3 regions of the Gottfriedia sp. ABJ_BB2_2 genome follow, and region 1 is predicted to be linked to each of the others. Evidence: riboswitches for the same ligand, from Rfam matches in the RefSeq annotation. Region 1 holds a riboswitch; each other region holds the start of a gene.
What was found. A riboswitch is a leader RNA that binds a small molecule or an ion and turns the genes downstream of it on or off. The one in region 1 is predicted to bind lysine.
Positions count from the first base shown of each region.

Region 2: linked by a shared signal. The riboswitch ahead of ACX6U0_RS17755 (aspartate kinase) and the one ahead of lysA (diaminopimelate decarboxylase) in region 1 are both predicted to bind lysine.
Region 3: linked by a shared signal. The riboswitch ahead of ACX6U0_RS15265 (amino acid permease) and the one ahead of lysA (diaminopimelate decarboxylase) in region 1 are both predicted to bind lysine.

Region 1 is NZ_JBVFKR010000011.1:17,039-23,824, forward strand. It holds gene ACX6U0_RS18210 (C40 family peptidase) at 1-1,107, opposite strand, end outside; gene lysA (diaminopimelate decarboxylase) at 1,267-2,589, opposite strand; lysine riboswitch at 2,730-2,903, opposite strand; gene ACX6U0_RS18220 (cation diffusion facilitator family transporter) at 3,218-4,093, shown strand; gene ACX6U0_RS18225 (VC0807 family protein) at 4,288-4,938, opposite strand; gene ACX6U0_RS18230 (DoxX family protein) at 5,295-5,681, opposite strand; gene ACX6U0_RS18235 (TVP38/TMEM64 family protein) at 5,860-6,519, shown strand; gene ACX6U0_RS18240 (magnetosome magnetite crystal formation protein family) at 6,641-6,786, shown strand, end outside.
Region 2 is NZ_JBVFKR010000010.1:41,392-48,177, reverse strand. It holds gene ACX6U0_RS17765 (YslB family protein) at 1-383, shown strand, start outside; gene ACX6U0_RS17760 (DUF4083 family protein) at 414-614, opposite strand; gene ACX6U0_RS17755 (aspartate kinase) at 739-1,980, opposite strand; lysine riboswitch at 2,092-2,265, opposite strand; gene uvrC (excinuclease ABC subunit UvrC) at 2,407-4,179, opposite strand; gene ACX6U0_RS17745 (hypothetical protein) at 4,329-4,742, shown strand; gene ACX6U0_RS17740 (MDR family MFS transporter) at 5,385-6,786, opposite strand, start outside.
Region 3 is NZ_JBVFKR010000007.1:34,196-40,981, forward strand. It holds gene ACX6U0_RS15245 (MDR family MFS transporter) at 1-441, shown strand, start outside; gene ACX6U0_RS15250 (RrF2 family transcriptional regulator) at 571-993, shown strand; gene ACX6U0_RS15255 (nitroreductase family protein) at 1,110-1,817, shown strand; gene pdxK (pyridoxine/pyridoxal/pyridoxamine kinase) at 1,882-2,697, opposite strand; lysine riboswitch at 3,373-3,550, shown strand; gene ACX6U0_RS15265 (amino acid permease) at 3,747-5,195, shown strand; gene ACX6U0_RS15270 (MBL fold metallo-hydrolase) at 5,363-6,061, shown strand; gene ACX6U0_RS15275 (TetR-like C-terminal domain-containing protein) at 6,062-6,619, shown strand; gene ACX6U0_RS15280 (zinc-dependent alcohol dehydrogenase family protein) at 6,746-6,786, shown strand, end outside.

The DNA of each region.
Region 1 (6,786 bases):
TACCCAGCTACTACTTAAGCTGATTGTACCAATACCTTTACTTCCAGCATGAACCATTTTGTTACCACCAATATAAATACCCATATGAGAAGGGCCATTAATATACGTATTCTCTAAGAATACTAAATCTCCTGGTTGTGGAGAACTAATCTTTGTAGCCATATTCCAATATGATTTTACGTTAGCACGTGAGAAACCATATCCATTATGTGAATATACGTACCAAATAAATCCACTGCAATCGAATCCACTTGGAGACGTTCCACCAAATACATAAGGAACACCTTGATATTTCATTGCAAAGTCTACAATTGCATTACCAGAAGCAATTGGTCCTTCATTTTCTGATGGGCCAGCATTGTCTGATGCATTGCTAGAGCTAGAGCTAGAGTCATCACTATCATTTGATAATTCAGCTAATTCAAGTGATTGTTGTTCTAATTGTCTTACTCTTACATCTTCTTTTGCATCTTGCAGTTCTTTAACCGCAAGCTTTAATCTATATTCTGCAGATCTTAATGATTTTTCTTTTGCTGCTTGTGATTTAGATAAATCGCTTTCTTGCGCTACAAGCTCTTCTTTTGCATTGACAAGTGATGCTTTTTTCTCGTTCACAAGTTGTCTTTCTTTTTCAACTTCAGCTTGTTCTGATTCTTGTTCTTTAATGATATCTTGGTCTGCTTCAAAAAGCGTTGTAATTGAATTTAATCGATTAAAGAAATCAACAATACCATCAGAATTGAAAAGAACATCTGTTACTAAGTTAACTTTTGGTTGTTTTTGCATAGCAACAAGACGATCTTCTAGCATTTCGTTACGCTTTTCGATACGGTCTTGTAAGTATGTAATTCTAGCATTCTTATCTTGAATAATCTTTTGAGTTTCTGAGATTTCTTCTTTTTTAGATTGAATTTTTGCTTTCGTATCTTTAATCTTTTGATCTATCTTTTTAACATCATTACTTAATTTTTTGAATTGTGATTGGAATTTATCTACTTCAGCTTGCTTTTTTTCTACTTTCGTTTCGGCATTTACCGAAGCATTCGGCGCTAAAGATACTAAAAATGTACCTGCTATAGCCAGCACTGTAAGTTTTCTTTTAAACATTTCAGCGTGTCTCCTCTCGCTTATCTACTAGGTATTTATATCATAGATTTGCGAAGGGAGTCGCTTTTGTTACAATATTGTAATATAAATGATAAATATGTCTTAATCTGTCGATAAACAAACATAAAATCGTTAGGAAACAGAAATAAAACTCTTCTATTATCTAATAGAAGAGTTTTCAATGTAAATCATGTCATTTTTAATTAAATCTTGATACGTTTCACGTTGTACCACTACTCTAGATACACCGTCTTTTACAAATACAACAGCCGGACGACGAATACGATTATAATTATTAGCCATCGAATAACCGTATGCACCTGTACATGATACAGCTAATAAATCATTGCTCTCAACAACTGGTAACTCACAATCCCAAATTAACATATCTCCACTTTCACAACATTTACCTGCAATTGACACTACCTCTTTATTCTCGTCATTCGCGCGATTTGCAAGCATAGCTTCATATTTTGATCCATAAAGTGCTGGGCGGATATTATCAGTCATTCCCCCATCAACAGATACATATTTTCTTACTGAAGGTAGGTTTTTTGTTGCTCCAATCGTATAAAGAGTTGTTCCTGCTTCACCAACGATACTACGCCCAGGCTCCAACCATAATTCAGGAACTGGATACGATAATTCTTCACATTGTTGTTTAATTATAGAAGTAATTTGATCAATATGCTTTACAATTGATAACGGTTCGTCTTCAGTAGTGTAACGAATCCCAAATCCGCCACCAACATTTAATATTTCAGCTGTATAGTCTAATTCATTTTTTAATTCACTTAAAAAGTTCATTAATATTTTGATTGCATGAACAAACCCATCTGGCTCAAAAATTTGCGACCCAATATGAGAATGTATTCCCAATAATTTTAAATTCGGTGAATTTAACGAAATGGCAACTGCTTCGTTAGCTTGACCTGACGTAATATCAAAACCAAACTTTGAATCTTCTTGTCCTGTCATAACATATTCATGAGTGTGTGCTTCTACTCCGGGTGTTACACGTAATAAAATTGATACATATTCTCCACGATTCTCGGCGATCGCTTGTAAAACTTCTAACTCAAAGAAGTTATCTACAACGAAACAACCAATTTTTGCATCTAATGCTTCTTCAATTTCTTCTATTGATTTATTATTCCCATGAAAATGAATTTTCTCTGGTGGAAACCCTGCTTGAATCGCTGTATATAGTTCGCCACTTGAAACAACATCTAAACAAAACCCTTCTCTTTTTATTAAGCGGGCTTGTTCAATACAAAGAAAAGCTTTACTTGCATAAGCAACTTGATACTTTAATCCAGTCTCTTTTAATGCCTCATGAAATTCTCTACATTTAGACTCAATCAAAGATTCGTCGTATATATATAAAGGTGTCCCATACTGTTCAGCTAATTGAACTGTACTGCATCCTCCGATTTCTAGATGTCCATTATGATCAATTCGACTATTACCATGTAAATACATTAATATTCTCCCTTCATAACTAAACACAAGTTCATTCACCAGAAGCCTTCTTCAATGTATTAGTGTATTAAAAAAGGCACATGAAGGATATGTTCATGTGCCTATCACTTTTAAAATAAAAAGGATATTGCCAATCACATCTCTTCAATAGCTCTTCACAAATACAAGTGACAGTACTACATTTATTAAATGCAGTCCCAGCATTTTAGCGTGTGGCGCTCTAATGCTTCGGCATCGGATCCTTTTTCGTTTAGTCTTCAAACCCACAGTTCTCTTAAACGATACTCATATACAATGCAACCTCTACGAATAGATTGTTTTTATTATATTAGTCTATGTATAACACAGTCTAAAATTGGATGTCAAACCTTTTTAAAAAATAAACTGTAATTTCAATTTTTTACTATTTATTAGTCTAAACAAATTTTTCTTTTCAAAATATTATCTTTACTATAAAATACTAATTACGCGCTAAAAAAAGGTGATTAATATGAAAAATCTAATCAATAATAAAAAACATCATATAAAAAAAACAAGCCACTAACTTCATGTTAGTGGTTTTTCTTTTTTGTTGCCTTAGGACAACACTCTTAGCTAAAGTAGAAAAAATTGGTCAGAGGTGAATAGATTGCATTCAACCAAAATTGCATTACTTTCCATTTGTAGTAACTCTTTTATTGTTTTATTAAAATTAGTAGTTGGAATCATTACAGGATCTGTTGCTATTATTTCGGAGGCAATCCATTCTTTATTAGATTTAGTCGCTTCCATTATCGCATTCTTCTCAGTGAAAATTTCGAATCGCCCACCCGACAAGGAACACCCTTATGGTCACGGTAAATTTGAGAATATTTCAGGGACTATTGAAACACTTCTCATTTTTATTGCAGGAATTTGGATTATTGTTGAATCTGTTGAAAAACTAATTCACCCTACACCAATAAAACTTCCTTTTATAGGTGTAATCGTGATGCTACTCGGGGCTTTCATCAATTGGCGAGTTGGTAAAAAAGTTCAAAAAGTAGGAGACGAAACGCATTCTGTCGCAATGCAATCAAATGCATTACATTTATTAACAGACGTCTATTCATCGCTAGGTGTTGCGGCTAGCTTAATTTTAGTCTCGCTCACAGGTTGGGTACTACTAGATGCATTAATAGGGATTGGAATTGCATTATATATAATGAAAGAATCTATAGAGCTTGGAAAGAAATCATTTACCCCATTACTAGACACCGGGTTATCTTCAAGCGAAATACTACAAATTGAACAAGTTTTATTAAATTTCAAAACACAATTTATTGAATACCATGATTTACGAACAAGAAGATCTGGCGCTGAAGAACATATCGACTTTCATCTAGTTTTGCCATCTAGCATGAGTATTGAAGAAGCTCATCTACTTTGCGATCAAATAGAAGATGAAATCAAAAAAGTTCTCATAAATCCCCAAATTTTAATTCATGTCGAACCGGAAAATGAAATGGTTAGAAACGTAAAATAACGAAACATAAAAAGCGCATCTATAATAGATGCGCTTATTTTGTAGACAACTATATTAACTAAAATCAGACTACCTGGAAACGTTTGTCTTTTTAGGCTTAGGAGCCGAATAATTAGCGTAGTTACCTTACCTTAGATCCATAAATAAGCACCGCAATTAGGAGAAACACAGAAAGCGAGCGTTTGACGGGCAGTCTATAAGATCATTTCATCCTTAGGCTGCTGCTCATTTTCTTTAATTTTTTGTGCTCTCATCGTAATCATCGCATAACCGATTGCCATGATAATGCCAAAGATATAGCCACCGACTGTGAAAATAATAGTCCTTGAGTAGTAAGCCTTCACACCATAGGTTTCAAGCATCCACCATTGTGCTCCAGTAAATATAATATCTTTAACAATCCAAGCTATAAACAAATATTGGAACAACTTGAACAGTGAAGGATGTTTATAAAGTATCTTACTTTCTTCTCTTTCTTGTCCCTGAATAGCGGCAATATCAATCATAAAATAATATGGTAATGGCTTCTTTATCGCTAAAAGAATAATGAATACCCCGATTAGGCCAATGTGGTAATACACATTATATAGAAGTAAATTTTCTTTTGTCCCAGCAAAAAGATCTAATGCAGTACTAACACTCATCGTAGTAATAATGAAAATCCCAGTTACATTAAATTGTTTAGTATACCAAAAACGAAATAATGTATATAAAATCCCAGGAATGGTTGGGACAATCATCGCCCAATAATCTCCAATATATGGCTTTAATAGTTTATAACCAACTAGTGGGAAAACTAAATACAAAATTAGATCGTAAATTATCAAATTACTTTCTTTTTTCATTTTTATAACCTCATTTTTCCTTATTCTACTATTGTAGTATTAGCGTTTAAATTTGATTATAGCAAAAAAGTTCCTATGCAAACACTCTATCTACAATATCTTCATAAATGACAAGTTCTTTATCACTTTGCGATATTCCTTCACATATAAAATATTTAAATTGTTTAATAGGTAACTAATCGATGTATACAAAACAGACTTGTTAGGCCCCAGGTATATCAGCCTTCCCGCATTTCCCACGTGAGTCTCGTTCCTTCTGTTAATCAACTTCTGTCTTTTAAGTTATAAAGCACTCTATTCGAAAAGAACAACAAAAAAGAGAACATCCATATATCATGAATGTTCTCTCATATTTATTAAAATAAAGTTAAAGAGCCAGGCCCTGTTAAAAGTAAACCGACTGATGTAGCAATTATGAGTAGATTATATTCAATACCATTTGAAGTAATCCAAAAGCCATTTTTTAAATGCACTTTTAATATGGCAACTAACATAACCAGTATGATTAACCAAGCACCAACTGTTGTGTACAAGCCTGCCGCAACAAGTAATCCTCCTATTAGTTCCGCTGCTCCTGATAAAAATGCAAAAAATCCACCAGGTTTCACACCAATCGACTCTAACCATTGACCAGTTCCTTTAATTCCATAACCACCAAACCATCCGAATAATTTCTGAACGCCATGTCCTGCCAATATAATTCCTAAAACAAGTCGAATAACTAATAATCCCTCATCTAGCATAGCTACACCTCAATCCCTTTAATTTGAGATATCTGTTGCTCATTAAATAATTATTCTAAATTCGAGATAATTATGTTATTTATTGTTCATTTCAAAAAAACAATCAGTTTTCGTGCTTATAAAGAATAGAATATGATATAACACTCCATTTTCACATAAACCAAAGGGGAGCTTAATCATGAAAAAAGTCGTTCTAATCATTGTAATTAGTTCTTGGTTTATTTTATTATTACTAGCCGTTCATTTTAATTTGTTCCAATTATCTTTAAATGATATTAAGCATTTTATTGAAGATTCCACAATACACCCAATGATATTATTCGTAAGTATTTTCTGTGCTAGAATTTTTTTATTCATTCCGAGTACAATGCTAGTTGTTGCAGGAAGTTTATTTTTTCACCCTATTGAAACAATCATCCTTTCAATGATTGGTATGTTCATAACTGAAACCATTATCTATGGAATCAGTAGAAGTATGTTAAGTAATCATATTCAACAATATATGGAAACAAAATACCCAAAACTCAATAACGAGATTATTTCCAATGGGAAAAAATATTTATTTATTACTGTTGCGACTCCTTTAGCTCCCACAGATGGCGCTTGCTTTATTGCTGCTTCAACCAAAATGCCCTATTTTTCATATATCACTACCGTGCTAGCCGGAACGATTCCAATCGTAACGCTCTATACTCTTTACGGTAATTTCTTATTAGCTGCACCATGGGTAACATTATGTATCTCTGCCCCAATCGTAATCATTTTAATTGTTTATATCTCCATTCGGAAAAAACAAAAAAACGAGCTTCACTATACTTCCGAAAATGAAAATGTATAAATTCATCTGATTAGATCCCAAATTATTAAATCATTTTAATTTTTTATGAATAAATCAATCATTCTATCATCATATTTGTTCTATAATAAGAATAGCATTCATTTTAATTTGGAGGTTTCTGATGGAAACAAATAAAATATTATCTTCATTATGTTATTTCAGTGTATTTTTCGCACCATTCTTACTCCCAATCATTGTCTATTTCGTTTCAAAAGATGCTTTTGTTAAAACTCATGCGAAACGATCATTATTTTCGCACTTTCTTCC
Region 2 (6,786 bases), on a different contig from region 1:
TACGAAATGATTTACTTACAGAATTATTAGGGAAAGAGCAACATGATATATTATATTGGGCGGGAAAAATGATTGCTAGAAAATATCCATTAGCAACATTTGAAGAAATTATTGAATTTTTTGAAACTGCAGGTTGGGGAACTTTAACGGTTGTAGATGAAAAAAAACAAGAAGTACATTTTGTCTTAACTTCTGAACTAGTTACATACAGAAATCAACATAAAAAAGACGTATCTTATCAATTGGAAGCAGGCTTTCTTGCAATGCAAATTCAACAACAAATCGATGTAATTGCAGAAACATATGAAGAGCAAAGTAAACGTTCTGATAAAGTAAAATTTCAAGTAAAATGGGATCTAAAAGATCCAGTTACAAAAAAATAAAAATAAGCCTGTTCATTTAATTGATCAGGCTTATTTCATATTATCTTTTTCGCTTTTCTTTATTAGTTCATCTAGTTTGCGATTCATTTCATCTAATTGTTTATTTTTCTTAACACCTTTAATAATATAATTCATGAGAAATAAACTAATAAAAACGAATAATAGAATAAGAAGTATTAATAATATTAATTGAAAAACTATATCCCCATAAGCAATCCCTGCATTTATCAAATCAAAACCTCCATTACCAATTACTACTTCTATTATATGGTAATATTTCGCTAAAATGTTATAAAACCCCTCTAATCCTAGTTCCTATTGAAAGGAAAATGATGATTAAAGGGGATTTTTTATTTTATCCTTCTACAACTACTTCTTCTTGAACTCGATCTAGCTCATAACCTTTATGCAGAGCATGAACAGCATTTTGTAATTGCGACTTTGGAATAACAGTTGAAACTTTAATTTCAGACGTACTGACCATTTTTACCGGTATACTAGCTTCAGCTAAAAATTTAAACATATTTGCCGCAACACCTGGATTTGAAACCATACCACTTCCAACAATCGAAACTTTCGCAAGCTCGCTCTCAAAATCAAATGAAACATATCCTAAATATTCTTTTTTAGATTCTAGAATTGTGATAGTTTCTAACATATTTTCTGATTTAATAGAAAATGAAAGATTCACTAAATTATCTGATGTAACACTTTGAATAATAATGTCTACGTCAATTCCCTCTGTTGCAAGTATTGTAAAGATATTCGGTAAAAGATCGACTTGGTTATGTAAACCATTTAAAGTCATTCTTGTGACATTTGATTCAAAAGCGATTCCTCTTACGACTGATTGTTGTTCCATTTGATTTTCCTCCCCAATAAACGTACCAATTTCATCATGTTGGCTTGATCTTACTTGTATAACTAATCCATAATTTTTTGCAAATTCTACTGCCCTAGGGTGTAAAACAGCTGCACCTAAAGCAGCAAGCTCTAGCATTTCATCATATGAAACATGACTCAATTTAGTAGCTTCTGGCTCGATTCTTGGATCCGTTGTATAAACCCCTAAAACATCAGTATAAATATCACAACGTTCTGCCTGTAATGCAGCCGCTAACGCTACTGCAGTAGTATCCGAACCACCACGACCTAAAGTTGTAATTTCATCTTCATTACTTAACCCTTGGAAACCTGCGACAATCACAATATACCCTTCATTGATCAATTGCTGTATTCTTTCTGTTTGAATTGTTTCAATGCGAGCATTACCATGAATAGATTCTGTATGGATTCCTGCTTGCCAACCAGTTAATGAGATTGCCTTAAATCCTTTAGCCTGAATTGCCATAGCTAATAAAGAAATTGAGACTTGCTCACCAGTTGTTAAAAGCATATCCATTTCACGCTTACTATTTTGTGGACTAATTTGCTGTGCAAGATTAACGAGTTCATCAGTATGATGTCCCATTGCAGAGACAACTGTAACTACACTATTACCTTCTTTATAGGCTTTTGTTACTGTATCAGCAACATGTTTTATTCGCTCGATTGAACCGACTGAAGTCCCTCCAAATTTTTGAACAATAATTCCCATTTTTTCTCATCCTCACCTATTTTTCATAAAAAAGAATACAAAAAAGCGCGTGAAGCAATGTTCACGCGCCTAATTTACAAAATTGTAATAAAATAGACAAATCATCAACATCTCTTCAATAGCTCCCCGCATTTAGTATGCGACAGTACTACACCTATTAAATGCAGTCCCAACGAAAAGAATTGTGGATTCATTTCATTTCGGCAAAACTTCCTTTCAACTGTCCATATCAACGCCACACGTCTATGACAGCATACTCTTAAGTTTTGCACCTCTATTACGAGAGAAAATATTATATTTTTAACTTAATATAAATTATTTTGAAAATAGTGTCAAGGAATTTTTGTCCTTATGACTAGTTCACTGATTCTATGCTTTTCTAACACATTTTCAAACTAAGACTTTTTAAGGATGAAAAATACCCTATCACTTTCTAAAGTGTTGATAGATTTCTTCCGCAACATTTTTCGGAATTTTTGCTTGAATAAGCTCTTCAATTGTTGCCTCTTTAATTTTTTTAACAGATCCGAAATGTTTTAATAATGCTTTCTTTCTAGTTCCTCCAACTCCAGTAATGCCATCTAAAGCTGATTGAACCATAGATTTACTATGAAGCTGACGATAAAATTCAATTGCAAAACGATGAACCTCATCTTGAATACGTTGTAATAAAAAGAATTCCTGACTCTGTCTACCTAATTGCACAATTTGAGGTGGTTGCCCTATTAATAATTCAGATGTACGATGTTTTTCATCTTTTACTAAACCTGCTGTTGGAATAAACAACCCTAGCTCATTTTGCAACACATCTTCAACTGCTGATAAGTGTCCTTTACCCCCATCAACGATAATTAAATTCGGAAGAGGTAGGTTTTCTTTCAGTGCTCTTGAATATCTTCTTCTTACTACTTCACGCATTGAATCATAATCATCTGGACCGATTACAGTTTTAATTTTATATTTTCTATAATCCTTTTTAGAAGGCTTTCCATCAATAAATACAATCATTGCAGATACTGGATTAGTACCTTGAATATTAGAATTATCAAATGCTTCGATTCGATAAGGAGTTTCGATATTTAATATTTCTCCAAGCTTTTCGATTGCTTTAATCGTTCTCTCTTCATCTCTTTCAATCAACTTGAATTTTTCTTGTAATCCGATTTTCGCATTCTTATTTGCTAATACAACTAATTCTTTTTTCTGTCCTCTTTTAGGTTGGAGAACTGGAACCTTTAGTAATTCTTTTAACAGATCATTATCTACTTTATCTGGTACAAAAATTTCTTTTGGCTTTATATTATGTGTCTTCTCATAAAATTGGCCAACAAATGATAAAAATGCTTCTTCAGGTTCGTCATAAATTGGAAAATAAGATACATCTCTCTCAATCAATTTTCCTCTTCTAACAAAGAAAACCTGTACACACATCCAGCCTTTATCTACAGCATAACCAAATACATCACGATCAACTAGGTCACTGTTCATCATTTTCTGCTTTTCCATTGTTGCTTCGATAGAGATAATTTGATCTCGGTACTCTTTCGCTCGTTCGAAATCTAATGCTTCTGAAGCTGCCATCATCTTTGCTTCAAGCTCTTTTCGTACCTGGTCTTCCCCGCCATTTAAAAATCTTATGATTTCATTTACTAGTTCTTGGTTTTGCTCATCAGTTATATCTTTTATACAAGGTGCAAGACATTGTCCAATATGATAATATAAGCAAACTTTATCAGGCAAAGTGGAACACTTACGCAATGGATATAAACGATCTAATAATTTTTTCGTTTCCGTCGCAGCTGTTACATTAGGAAATGGTCCGAAGTATTTCCCTTTGTCTTTCTTTACGTTACGAGTAATGATCAATCTCGGATGTTTCTCTGCAGTTACTTTAATAAAAGGATAAGTTTTATCATCCTTCAACATAATGTTATATTTCGGATCATATTTTTTAATCAAATTCATCTCTAGAATGAGTGCTTCCATATTAGAAGAAGTAACAATATATTCAAAATCTACAATCTCTTGGACTAAGCGATACGTTTTCCCATCATGAGATCCCGTAAAATATGACCGAACACGATTTTTTAATACTTTTGCTTTTCCTACATAAATAATTGTTCCTTGAATGTCCTTCATTAAATAACATCCCGGTTGATCAGGTAAAAGACTTAATTTTTCTTTCAAATGATTGTCCAATGTCCTACCCTCCTTCTAAGGTAATTTGTTAATTTAATTATAATCTGCATTTATAAAAACTGAAAATATTTTCATCCATTAAGTTTAATTTAAGGAACTCCCATTATTGTATAACTTGCTATTCAAAACAGTAAAGGGAGAAAAATAAAATGAAAAAAATAAGAAAAGTTCATTTTTGGATTGGAGTCATTGTATCAATATTTCTATTTATAGAATCTACAACCGGGATTATCATGTATTTTAATAAAGGTGCAGATAGATCTGGTTTCTCTATGCAAGGTCAATTTCCTGGAACTCAAGATAATAATAGTCAACAACAGAGTAGCCAGTTAGGGAATCAATTAAATGATAGTTCGTCTATAAGCAGTGAAAATTTGCCAAATTTCGGACAAACCCCTCCTGCTCAATCTGCATTCTCAATAAAAAGTTTACATACTGGTATGATAGGATTAATAAGTGGAATTGGGATATTTATTTTAACTGGGACTGGTTTAATCTTGTCTTTTATCATAGTGAGAAATAAACGTAAAAGTAAAAGCAGAAAATTATCTGAGGCAATATAATATATATGTCTGAAATAAAAAGTAAAAATAAAAAACCCTTGGTTAGCCTAACGGGTTCTCTTCTAGGAGGGAAAACAATTTTTCACGGTATAAATTGCAATATATTTCGTGACAAATTAACACTATAAATAACACTGAAAGAGAATTGATATAACAGTCAATGCTCTTTTTTTATTTGGCTCTGTTAAAGAAGACTGTTGATTTCCATTCCGGGTACTTCGCTTTCCATGGGGCGTGACTTGAGCCTCCTCGGCAAGCCTGCGGGGTCTCAAGTTTCCCGCATCTCCCATAGGAGTCTTCGTACCTTCCATTCCAATCACTCTCTAGTGTACGATTCTCTTTTCATACTCTAATGGCATTTGCTAAAATCAACAATTAATATTAACAGAGCTTTTAATTAAAAAATAGCATAGTTTTCAACAGACTATTTATCTTAAAAATAACACATAAATCAGCAGAGACAATGTTAATTAATATGCTAATTTACTGCTATTTTTAATTCTTATTTAACGAAAACCTTGATTTAACAATAAAATAGACAGACCATTTTTTTGTAAATTGGTCTGTCATTAGGCAATTTAATTTCTACTTTTCTCTCCCAAAGGAGAACCCGTTATGGTTAGCCCTAGGTTTTTATTTTGTTTATGAAGTTGCTGTTTCTACCTTAACTTCTTCATTTTCTTCTGAATCCGTACCTGCTTTACGGTTTGATAATTTGATTTGTTTTAAGAAAAACGTAATAAACGCGCCAATCACGATGAAAATCAACCCTGTTAAAAACACGCTGTGTAATGATTCCATCAATGATGTTTTAATAATAGGAAACATAGGGTCCAAAATTTGAGATGGAATTTGTTTCATTGCCTCAGGGCTAAATAGCATTTGGAATAAACCTTGAGGGTTTGTATCGATCATATCTTTAAATTTATCTGCAATTGGAGCTGCTTGTTCAGGTAATTTATTTAAAACTGGAACTAATTCTTTTGATAAAAGATCACCTGATTTACTATTCATTACAGCACCAAGTACTGTTACACCAAAAGTACCACCAATTGAACGGAAGAACTGACTTGATGAGGTTACGACCCCAAGTTCCGATTTATCGAATGATTCTTGAAGTGCTAAGGTGATTGTTGGCATTACTAATCCCAGACCTAAACCAATTACACCCATAAAAGTTGTCGCAATTAATTTACTTGAATCCATATCAAGTGTTGATAATAAAAATAATCCAATTGCCATTACAAACATTCCAGCGATAATTTGTGGTTTAATTCCGATTTTGAAGACTAGCTGACCACCAATTATACTAGTAATAATCATAGTAATCATCATAGGAGTCATAATTGTCCCAGACTCAGTCGCACTCACTCCAACAATTCCTTGCATGAAAAATGGTACAAACATAATCGCGCCAAACATTGCGATTGTCATGAAGAAACCAATTAAGTTTAATGTAACAAATGTTCTGTTCTTGAAGAAATGCATCGGTAGAATTGGTTCTTTTGCTTTTGTTTCTACAATAACAAAGCTTACAATACCTACTACTGCTAAAACAAATAAACCAATGATTTGCCAAGAATCCCAAGCATAATCAACACCACCAAGGCTTAAAGCAAGAAGTAAACTAACAACACCAACTATCATTGTTACCATACCAGCTATATCAAAATTAATTGGTCCTGTATTTTTACGTCCTTTTAAACCAAGTGCAATAAAGATTGTTGCAATAATACCAACTGGAAGGTTAATGTAGAATACCCATTTCCAATTTAAAGAATCGACGATCCATCCACCAATTTGTGGTCCAATTACAGATGCTAAACCATAAAGTCCACCAAAAATACCTTGGAATTTCGCTCGCTCTTTACCAGTGAACATATCACCAATTACGATCATCGCCATCGGCATCATTACACCACCACCGATACCTTGAATACCGCGATAAATAATTAATTCTGTCATGTTATTTGCAATACCACAAAGTGCTGATGCCGCCATAAATATAATTAAACCAGCAACATATACGCTTCTACGACCTAAA
Region 3 (6,786 bases), on a different contig from region 1:
ATTGTATTGTATATGATTATTGTGGGGCTTGGCGTAGGTGTGTCATTCTCAGTTTTAGGTATGGCAGCAATGCATCATTTTGATAATGAAAACCGTGGTTCAGCAAGCTCTACAAACTCATTCCTTCGTGCATTAGGAATGACTGTGGGTATTACAGTGTTTGGTGTAATTCAAAGAAATGTATTCTCAGACAAAATTTCAAGTGCACTTGGAAATAGTGGTGCACCTCAAAATATTGATATCAATCAAGCCTTAACACCTGAGGCAAGTAAAATGATTCCAGCGCCTGTTTTAGCTAAAATTTCAGATGTGTTTGCTACTTCAATCGCTCATACTTTCTTGTGGACTTTAATACCAGTTGGTTTAGCGATGATCTCTATTTTCTTAATGGGCAATGAAAAATTATCGAATAAAGAATTGCCGCAAAGTAATGCTTCATAAGAAAGAAGGCCATTTTGGCCTTCTTTTTTTATACTCTTTTAATTTGAATGCTTGATTTGCCTTTAGAGTTCGGAAAGTAGGTTGTCTTTTTTCAAAAATCGTATAGACTAGTATTTGAGGTGAAAGCTTTTGAAAGACAAGGTTTCTAGTACGAAATGGTTTGGACTTGCTCTTCAGTCTTTACTTGTATTGGCAGAGCATGATGGAATTTGTCCAAGTTCTATGATGGCTCAAAAACTTGAAGCACAGTCGACCTTTTTAAGAAAAATTCTTGCCAATTTAGTAAAAGCTGGGATTATTTCAGCAAAAGAAGGGCGAGATGGTGGTTATTACTTAGCTAGAGATGCAAGTGAAATTTCATTAAAAGATGTTTATGATGCAATGAGGTCTGATCCATATTCACAAGGATTTTTAGATGTGAATAGCCATGAATGCTTTACAGCTTCAACACGTTCAGCTTTATATAATTTAAAAGATGAAATGGAAAGTTGGCTTGTAGAAGGTCTTGCAAGGAAGACTGTCGCTGATTTACTACCAAAAGAAATTAGATAATAAAATCGAAACATTGTTTCGGTTTTATTTTTTTTTGATAAACTGTAGTTGACTTTTATACAGTTAAAGTTTTATACTGTATCTGTAAATAATACAGTTTTAAAGGAGAGATTTAAATGACAAAAGTATCATCAGATAGAGAAGAATATTTAAATAAAGTGAATGAAATAGATTTTGGAAATGAGGCACCTAAAGATTTAGATAGTTCTGATTTCTTTACAGTAGCAAAAGAAAGACGCTCAGTACGTCATTATGATCCTAATTTCAAACTAAGTGATGAAGAAGTACGTGAACTATTAGAAATCGCAATTCAAGCTCCATCTTCTTCAAACTTACAGCCTTGGAGATTTTTAGTAATTAATAAACAAGAAACGAAACAAAAATTACTTCCAATTGCTAACAATCAACAACAAATCGTCGATGCTTCAGTAGTTATTGCAGTTTTAGGTGATATAAAAGCATATGTAAATGCTGATCGAATTTATGATGAATTAGTTGCTAAAGGTATGATGACGCAAGAGGTTAAAGACTTTTATGTAGGCTCAATTGTTAAAAATTATGGTAATTTCCCAGAAGATATAGCAACAAAAGTAGCGATGATTGATGGTGGATTAGTATCAATGCAACTTATGCTAGCGGCAAAAGCAAAAGGTTTAGATACAGTACCAATGGGTGGCTTTGATCAAGCAAAATTTGTAGAAGCGTTTAATGTACCTGAAAACTTCAAACCAGTTATGTTAATCTCTGTTGGTAAGGGAATAAAAGCTGGATTTGAAAAAGTTCGTTTGACATTAGATGAAGTTCTTACTTGGGATCAGTTTTAAGAGCAAGTAAAATAAAAGAGCAGGATGAAGGGAAATTTCCTTACCTGCTCTTTTCTATTGTATTTTATTTCTCTCCATGTAAACGATATGCCATATGGTTTGTTGGACCTACATATTCATTTAATTTAAATGAGTGGCGAATTGCTTCAGTAATATACTTTTTAGCTGTATAAATAGCTTCTCTAGGTTCTACTCCTTTAGCTAATTCTGCACAAATTGCCGCAGAGTATGTACAACCAGCACCATGTGTATAAGTTGTTTCAATTCGGTCTGACTCTAAAAGCTCAATCTTTTCACCATCAAATAAAACATCTACGGCGTTCTCATGTTGAATTTTGCTTCCGCCTTTTACTAGTACGAATTTTGCACCTAGTGCATGAATCTTACGTGCTGCTTCTTCCATTTGTTCAACTGTTTTAATCGGAGCCATATTTGCTAATTGTGCTGCCTCAAATAAATTTGGTGTTACTACAGTTGATAAAGGAACTAATACATCTCTTAATGCATCATTTGTTTCAGGATGTAAAGCCTCATCATTCCCTTTACAAATCATAACAGGGTCAACTACTACACGATTTATATTATGTTTTTTAATTGTTTCAGCTGCTAATTCAATGACTTCCACTGATCCAAGCATTCCCGTTTTCATAGCCTGAATGCCTACACCAACAACGATTGTTTCTAATTGCGCTGCAATTGTACTGATATCAATCGGAAATACTTGATGGTGCCAATGATTATGTGGGTCCATTGCAACTAATGTAGTGATTGCACTCATTCCATAAACATCTCTCTCTTGGAATGTTTTTATGTCTGCCTGTAAACCTGCGCCACCACTACTATCTGATCCTGCAAGAGTTAATGCTTTATACACTGTCATGTCAATATTCCTCCTTTGTTCAAATACATTTTTCATTATAGCAAAAAGTACAGTAAAAAACAGGAAGTAAGGCAGGTTATGAATGAAAAATAGGAATCATAAAGGAAGTGGGATATACAATTCTAAAGGACTCTTCAAGAGTGTTAAAAAATACAAATGTCAATACGAAAATTATATGTACACTTTTAAATTATTGAACAATATTATGCTAAGAATCATATTACTTGACTAGTAATGGCTCTAGGTCTGGTGAAAAATGGGTTCAAATTATTATTAAGTTGTTGTAAATGTCGATATACTCATTAAATTTGATCTAAAAAGTAAATAAAATATTCTTTTAAGTTAAAGTTTAGAGTTATGTTTAATGAAAAATCTTTTTTATATGAATAGGTTGATTGGAACGGAAGGCTGATCGACTCCTGTGGGAAATGCGGGAAGGCTGAGACCCCGGAGGCGCGCCGAGGAGGCTCAGGTCTCGCCCCTTGGAAAGCGAGCAACCTGTAGTGGAAATCAACCTGATATTACTTTTTTTATTACAAGTTTATATTTCAACAAGGTCAAAAGAATTCTAAAGGATTCTTCAGTTGAACTTGTAGAATTTTGTAGAAAATAATTGACAACTAGATTATTAGATTGGTATAGTGATTTTATAAAAATTAAATATGATCTTTATCTCGTATGGATAGAGGCGCGGTTTTGATGAGTAATTACTTGGAGGTTTATGGAACCAATGAAAAGTAATGAAAGGCGAAACTGCCGAAGTAACAAAGTTGCCATTCAATTTTGTTGCTGGGCCTATTGCTGAATAAGCGTAGGACTGTCACAAGTTTACTTGTGGAGGGCTATTGAAGAGATGTTGGCTGTTAGACGCATATAAACTGAGTCTTAAACACGTGAACATTCTTCACGTGTTTTTTTGCGTTTTTAAGAACATTCCAACCATTACATAATGTAGGAATTTCTTGAGTAAAATACACAGCAAACAACACTTTTGCGCCCCTAATTCTGCGTAAAGATAGTATTGCAAGAATGAAGAGGAGGCAACAAAGATGGGACAATCTAATCTCCCGCAAAATGAAGGTTCTTTAAAAAGAGGACTGAAAGCAAGACACTTAACAATGATTTCAATCGGTGGTTCTATTGGAACAGGGTTATTTTTAGCGAGTGGCGCTTCAATAAGTGAAGCTGGTCCAGGTGGAGCTTTATTAGCATATTGTTTAATTGGTTTAATGGTTTATTTCTTAATGACAAGTTTAGGGGAAATGGCAACTTATCTTCCTGTATCTGGTTCTTTTAGTACGTATGCATCTCGTTATGTAGATCCTGCATTTGGATTTGCAATGGGTTGGAACTATTGGTATAACTGGGCAATCACATTAGCTTTTGAATTAGTTGCTTCAGCAATGTTAATGAAATATTGGTTCCCAAATACACCTGCTGTATTATGGAGTGCTATTTTCTTAGTCATTATTTTAGGATTAAATCTATTATCAGTTAAAGGTTATGGTGAATCAGAATTTTGGTTTGCTTTAATTAAAGTCGTAACTGTCATTGTATTTTTAATAGTTGGTATTGCAATGATTTTTGGTATTTTAGGTGGAGATAGTGTTGGATTTAAAAACTTTACTGCTGGTGGAGCACCTTTCCATAATGGATTTTTAGGTGTGTTATCAATCTTCATCGTTGCTGGATTCTCATTCCAAGGTACAGAGTTGATTGGTGTTGCAGCTGGGGAAACTGAAAATCCAGAGAAAAATGTACCTAAAGCAATTCGACAAATTTTCTGGCGTATCCTTTTATTCTATGTATTAGCAATATTTGTGATCGGTTTATTAATTCCTTATACTGACCCAGATTTATTAAGAGGGGACGTTTCAGTCAGTCCATTTACATTAGTTTTTGAAAAATTAGGTGTAGCATTTGCAGCATCAGTTATGAATGCAGTTATTTTAACTTCTGTTTTATCAGCAGGGAATAGTGGTACGTATGCTTCAACTCGTATGTTATATACATTAGCAATTGAAGGGAAAGCACCAAAATTCTTAACTAAGATTAACAAAAATGGTGTTCCAACAAACGCTTTATACGTAACACTTGCTGTTGGTTCATTAGCATGCTTAACGTCATTCTTTGGTGAAGGTCAAGTATATACTTGGTTATTAAACTTGTCAGGTTTATCAGGATTTATTGCTTGGTTAGGTATTGCGATTTCTCATTATCGTTTCCGTAAAGCATATGTTGCGCAGGGGAAAGATTTAAATGATTTACCATATCGTGCAAAATGGTTCCCATTAGGTCCGATTTTAGCATTTTTAGCTTGTTTATTTATCGTATTAGCTCAAAACTATCAAGCGTTCACTGGTCATGTAATTGACTGGCAAGGTGTACTTGTTTCATACATTGGTATTCCAGTATTCCTAATCGTTTGGTTAGGTTATAAATTTAAAAACAAAACAAAAGTTGTTGCTTATAAAGAAATGGATTTAAGCAGAAACTAAATTGGAACCCTTCCATCTTTGGTGGAGGGGTTTTTTGTTTGGAATCAAGCTAGTTTGGAATTCTAATTTAAGCTATTTGGAAATAAATTGAAATAAGTGTTTACAAAAACTAATGGCATTAGTATTATAAAACTAATACCATTAGTTTTTATTTAGGAGGAATTGTGATGAAGGTTACTAAATCTAATTTTCTTTATCAAATCAGTTTTTTACCTAATTTATTCCCTGTAAATTGTTTTTTAGTTGAAGAAGAAAATGAACTGACTTTAATTGATACTGCTTTATCTTTCAGTGCTGATAAAATCATCTCTGTTTCAAATGAACTTGGTAAAAAAATTACAAACATTGTACTCACACATGCACATGGTGATCATATTGGTTCACTAGACCGATTAAAAACTATGCTACCCGATGTTGTTGTATCAATTTCCAAAAGAGATGCGAAATTATTAAAGGGAGATGTTACTTTAGAGCCAAATGAACCCAATTTGCCTATAAAAGGTGGACTACCTAAAAATATCCAAACGACACCTGATCGGTATTTACAAGAAGGTGATACGATTGGGTCATTGTTAGCAATTGAAACACCTGGCCATACACCAGGTTCAATGTCGTTTGTGGATCAACGTACAAACGCTGTGATTGCAGGAGATGCATTTACATTAAGAGGTGGTATTACAATTTCAGGTCAATTGAACCTTTTATTCCCATTTCCTGCTTGGGCTACATGGAGCAAAGAGGATGCGATCAAAAGTGCTCGTAAAATCAGTCAATTGAACCCAACATTATTGGCAGTAGGTCATGGATCTATGATAAATAATCCAAAAGAAGCAATTGATCATGCGTTAAAAAAAGGAGAATCGTGAATGTCACCTAGAATTGGTTTAAATTTTAACGAATTACTGAAGACTGCTATCCAAATCGTCGACGAAGAAGGATGGGATGTGTTAACGATTAGTTATTTAGCTAAGAAATTAACGATTCAGCCTCCTTCAATTTATAATCACGTAAAAAATTTAGATGAACTGAAAAATAGTATTGCTCTTTATGGTATTCAGGAGCTTTATGATGAGCTTCACGCTTCGATTTGCGAGCAGTCAAAGGAGGCTATTTTTTCTTTATCGTTTGCCTATATACATTTCGCTCGAAAGCACCCTGGATTATATCAATCGACTCTGTCATCAACTCACACTGCAGGTGATCAATACACATTCGTTGCAAATCAAATTTTAGAGTTGATTTTCGAAGTTCTGAAACCATATAATTTAAACGCAATGAATCAAATTCATATTGTTAGAGGGCTAAGAAGTATTCTTCATGGATTTGTCTCACTTGAAGATCATGACGGTTTCGGTATTAATATTCCGTTAGATGAAAGTATTAGATTTGTATTGAAACAATATATGCAGAATATCGAGGCGTAAATAAGTAAAGGAACCTTTTAGAAATAAAAGGTTTTTTTGTCCAATTTTCAAGGTTTCTAATTTATTGAATAAACAAAATATATGTTAAAATATAGAAAAATTCACTATGAGAAAGAAGGAATTTACATGAACGCAATGGTGATTCATCAATATGGAAATAGTTCTGA